Regions from separate parts of the Aeribacillus sp. FSL K6-8394 genome, predicted to be linked through region 2. Evidence: predicted binding sites of a transcription regulator. Region 2 holds the regulator's gene; the other holds the start of a gene.
What was found. The regulator CtsR, encoded in region 2, represses protease genes until heat stress. The targets are predictions, from matches to a motif close to ATGGTCAATAAAGGTCAAACA.
Positions count from the first base shown of each region.

Region 1: clpP (ATP-dependent Clp endopeptidase proteolytic subunit ClpP) is a predicted target of CtsR. The motif match lies at 1,304-1,324, and genes of this name have one in related genera.

Region 1 covers NZ_JBBPAA010000002.1:706,082-708,567, forward strand. The annotation lists gene clpP (ATP-dependent Clp endopeptidase proteolytic subunit ClpP) at 671-1,249, opposite strand; tRNA gene NSR00_RS15760 (tRNA-Arg) at 1,514-1,589, shown strand.
Region 2 covers NZ_JBBPAA010000002.1:106,288-108,773, reverse strand. The annotation lists gene NSR00_RS12905 (protein arginine kinase) at 1-496, opposite strand, end outside; gene NSR00_RS12900 (UvrB/UvrC motif-containing protein) at 498-1,046, opposite strand; gene NSR00_RS12895 (CtsR family transcriptional regulator) at 1,061-1,522, opposite strand; gene NSR00_RS12890 (MgtC/SapB family protein) at 1,764-2,438, opposite strand.

The DNA.
Region 1 (2,486 bases), 600 kb from region 2:
TGCCTCTCTTGTGGGAGAAAGCAGGAAACAACCGCTGTCAGCCACAAGAGGGCTTTATTTTTGCTAAAACTGATATGAAGACGAAATGGCTTCGGGTGCGTTAATAGAAAAGTTGTGATAAATCTTTTGTTGGGAGAGAGCTTTGTGAAGGTTCTTAACTGGAACTTTTGGATTCAAAGCATGCGAAAGATCGGGGCGAATCCGAGCAATATATTTGGTGTAAATACTATTTTTTCATAAATCTGCGATCAACATTCAAGAAAAAACAAACGTGCTTTGTGGTTTGAATGACTTACAGCTGAATGGATAAAGAGAGATTCTAGCCCTTTTATAACATGAAAAAATCGATTATAACACTTGTTTTTGCCAGCAGGTGCCCAGAAAAAACTTCAGCAAAATACGGTTTACACAGGCTCTCCGAAAGCATATTTAATCCTTCATCCGGCTCGATCCGCATTTTGGGCTTAGATTAAAGCAATATCGGCATAACGGCCTTTCGAAAACGTAAAGCTGACGATTCCGGTCAAAAAGTTGAATGAGGAGCTGCTGTCAAGATCATTCTTGACATTTGCTCCTCATTCAAATGCGTGAAGGTATGAAGCAGCGGTTTATTTTTATACTGTCTGCTTGATATGTTTAAATTTTTTTGTCTTCCTATTTGAGGCAGCTTTTATTTTGTTAAAACTTTGTCAATCAACCCATATTCTTTTGCACGTTCAGCTGACATGAAATTGTCGCGGTCCGTATCACGTTCAATTACTTCAAGAGGCTGGCCAGTGTTTTCAGATAAAATTCTGTTCAATTTATCTCTTAAAGAGAGAATTCGTCTAGCTGCAATATCAATGTCAGTTGCCTGACCTTGCGCGCCTCCTAACGGTTGATGGATCATTACTTCACTATTCGGAAGGGCAAAACGTTTTCCTTTTGCACCTGCCGCCAATAAGAATGCTCCCATGGAAGCAGCCATTCCTATACACATCGTGGATACATCAGGTTTAATAAATTGCATCGTATCATAAATCGCCATGCCAGCAGTAATTGATCCGCCCGGGCTGTTAATGTAAAGGGAAATATCTTTTTCAGGATCCTCCGCTGCCAAGAAAAGAAGCTGAGCAACAATGGAGTTTGCAACATGATCATCAATTGGCGTACCAAGGATAATAATGCGGTCTTTTAACAATCTTGAATAAATATCGTAAGCACGTTCACCACGGTTTGTCTGTTCAATAACAGTCGGTATTAAATTCATTATGTTTCCTCCCTCGCATCAAAGTTAAAGTCATTTCTATTCCATCATACATAAAAGGTCAATAAAGGTCAAACAAAAAACTTTTATATATAATTATTTATAAGATCAATACATGTACCATCATACCCTCATTTTTCATTTTTCAAACAACGATGAAAAATGAATTTTTCAAATCAATTTTGACACGATGGATAATTAAGCAAAATTTATTCTTGCATATACTGTTCGGTTCGATTATAATATAATTCGTGACATTTGAAAAATGCGCTCGTAGCTCAGTTGGATAGAGCGGTGGTTTCCGGTACCACGTCCGTCGGGGGTTCGAGTCCCTCCGAGCGCGTCAAATAAGCTGAAAACGTTGATATGACGGGAAAGAGACACCGAAATTTTAGGCGAAATTTAAGACGCAGGTTGAACGGGAAAGACACCGTTCCATGAAAACGTCTCTAGCATTTTCATACTGTAAGCGTCGCCTCGTATGTGTCGGTACCGTGAACAACGCTAAACCTTCCGTAATTAAAAACGGGAGGTTTTTTTATGTGCGCCCGGCATGTACATGAACTATAGGGTGTAAGTCCCGAACCCCGAAGACAGAAGTAGAGGTTAGCTCAACGAAAGGGTGTCCGTGGTGACGCGGAATCTGAAGGAAGCTGGAGGCAAAACACCGGTCCGAGGAACACGAACCTCATATAAGGCTAGGTATGATTGAGTGAGTTTGCATAACAAAACAAAGCTCTTTCTGTCGAAGGTCATATCGAGTAAATGAGGCGGATAGATGGTGTGAAAGTGCATGTACTTACCCGGGGAGGTCTGGCGGATATGTGAAGTACTCTTCATAACCTACTTAGTGATAAGTAGCTGAACCGTCAGAAGTCAGCAGAGGTCATAGTATTAGTTGGTCTAGAACAACTAAGAAGGACCGAACAATTAAGAGAGAATAGCCCTTGGCATTCAGTGAGTCATGATGAACACAGAAAACGTAGTACCTCACTTGAGGGAGGAAGCGGTGAATCCCGTGGGAGACCTCTTGGAGGGTGGAGTGACCACTGGCATAAAGAGAACAGCTATTCACGGAAGTTATAAAGACTTGCGTCAATTATCTTAATTGAACCGCCGTATACGGAACCGTACGTACGGTGGTGTGAGAGGTCGGGGGTTAGTCACCCCCTCCTACTCGATTATTCGAAAAAGGCTAGAAAGGTAGTTTCAAGACATCTGATTGTAGATGTAATCTCGA
Region 2 (2,486 bases):
TTAAGTAGCCCCTATGTTCATCAAATGCATAATCTACTTTTTCCTCAATCCAATCGTCAAGATTCATTGCCATTTTCAACGCTTCTTTTAGCTGAAGGCCCGGGAACAAACATTGAATTCTAATATGATCCTCCTCGTTTATCATGATGCTCACTTCTTCGTTTTCAGATAAAAGGCACCCTCCAAGTGCTGATTCTTCCATTAAATAAGGACTAATCAAATGCTTCTCTACAAGTACGCGTTTTTGAATAGGCTGAAGTTCATTCATTTTCAGCAGCACGAATGTCCCTAAACCGTCAAACACTCTTTGTGAAAATGATTCTTCAAATGTATTTAAAACAGCCAAGGCTTCTTCATTCGACATAATGGTAGGGAAGCTGATATTTTCTATATTTCGCGCCAATCTGACTCGGCTGCTCAGCACAATATCGGAATCAGGTCCTTCTTGATTCATCCAAGGGCTCATGGCTGAACGAATAAATTTTTGAAAGGACATGTCATACTCCCCTTTCGTTCCGTCCATTTATCTTCGCTTCAATGGACCGAATTTCATCCCGAACTTGAGCTGCTCTTTCGAATTCCTCTTTCGCAATTAATTCTTGCAGTTCCTGTTTAAGCATTTTCAGGCGCTTTTTCAAATGAATACTTCCACCGGTCCGTTTCGGTACTTTACCGCCGTGAGTTGTATTCCCGCCATGAACACGTTTTAAAATCGGGGTAATTTGGTGATAAAACGTTTTGTAACAATGGGAGCACCCGAATTTACCAATTTTCGTAAATTGATCAAACGTCATATTACATTTCTCACATTGAATGACCTGATTTTTCTTGAAAACATTTTGCCCTTGGCTGCTAATGGCGCTGTCCATATTTAATAATCCGGACAATAAGTTGTTTATAGAAAAGCCTGGATTCATATTGAATATGAATACATCACTTTTTTCCTGTGCACATTTTTCACATATATGCACTTCAGTCTTTTCGCCGTTGATGATTTTTGTAAAGTGGAAAGTAGCGGGCCTTTCATGACATTCTTGACAAATCATCGTCCATCACATCCTCACTTGTATTTTAACGAGGTGAGCATCGCCTTCATCATCCTTGCCCTCAATTCGTCTCGATCAGGCAAATCAATATATAAAACAGACCGATCAATTACGCTCAACATAATTTTCGCTTCTCTTTCTGAAATAACCTCTTCATCAGCCAATCTCAAAATAATATCCTCCGCCGACGATTGTGACAGCCTTTTACCAATGGCATTTAAAATTTGATTGATCAGCTGGATACGGTCATTGATTCGAATTTTCATAATTCGGATATAACCGCCTCCACCCCTTTTGCTTTCGACAATGTAACCCCGTTCAATTGTAAAACGAGTGTTGATCACGTAATTGATTTGCGATGGAACACATTGAAATTTATCCGCAATTTCACTTCTTTTAATTTCAACAATTTCTTTTCCGCTTGAATCTAATACATGCTTTAAATATTGCTCGATAATATCAGATATATTCCGCACCTCGAAAAACACCTCCTTCAACTTTTTGATTGGAATTGCAAAACGCTCAAGAAATGTGCAATATCCTTGAGGGATAGGAGGCAAGATGTTTACGTAATGCTTATTTCCTAAACGATAACAACTAGTCACTTGACTTTGACTATATTTGACCTTAATTATAATATAAATTTTTTTTTGTGTCATTTCAACAAAAAAGCTCACTAATAATATTGCCCTTTACAATATGGAAAAAACCCGCTCTTTAAAAAACTTTTTTAACTTCTTGAAATTTCAATAATTCGTTTATGATTTCAGGCATTTCATCTTTTGGAAGGCCAATTTCAAGTAAATATGAACGCTTCGCATGTTTAGTTTCTTTTGGCTTTGACAATGTAAAATGAATTTTATAAACAGAAATATTTAATTGTTCAAGTTTCCGAGTAAATTCCACCAAATCATCTTCTGGAAGATTAACTTGTATCCATTTTTTGCTTGACTTCTCAGCAAAAAAAGCCTCCACCTTATTGAGAAAGATCAAACTCAACAATACAATCAAGGTAGAAAAAATCGCCAACGGATACATTCCTGCCCCAACAACAAGGCCAAGTCCTGCAACAACCCAAATCGAGGCTGCCGTCGTTAATCCTCTTACCGTAACCCCTCTCACTAATATCGTTCCAGCACCTAAAAAACCAATGCCGCTAATGACATAAGAAGGAATTCTTGCTGGGTCAAAACGAATATTTTCATAACGATCCATATATTCTTCAAAGCCATAAAGAGACAGCAGCATCATCATGCAGGAGCCGACACCAACTAACAAATGCGTGCGAAAGCCTGCTGGATGCCGTTTAAATTCTCGTTCAAGGCCGATAAATCCACTTAAAATGACTGCTAAAACAATGCGAATCAACATAATTTGCCATTCCTCAGGCATTATCATTCCTCCTTACCATCCAAATGACTTTTTCTGTTTTGGCCATAT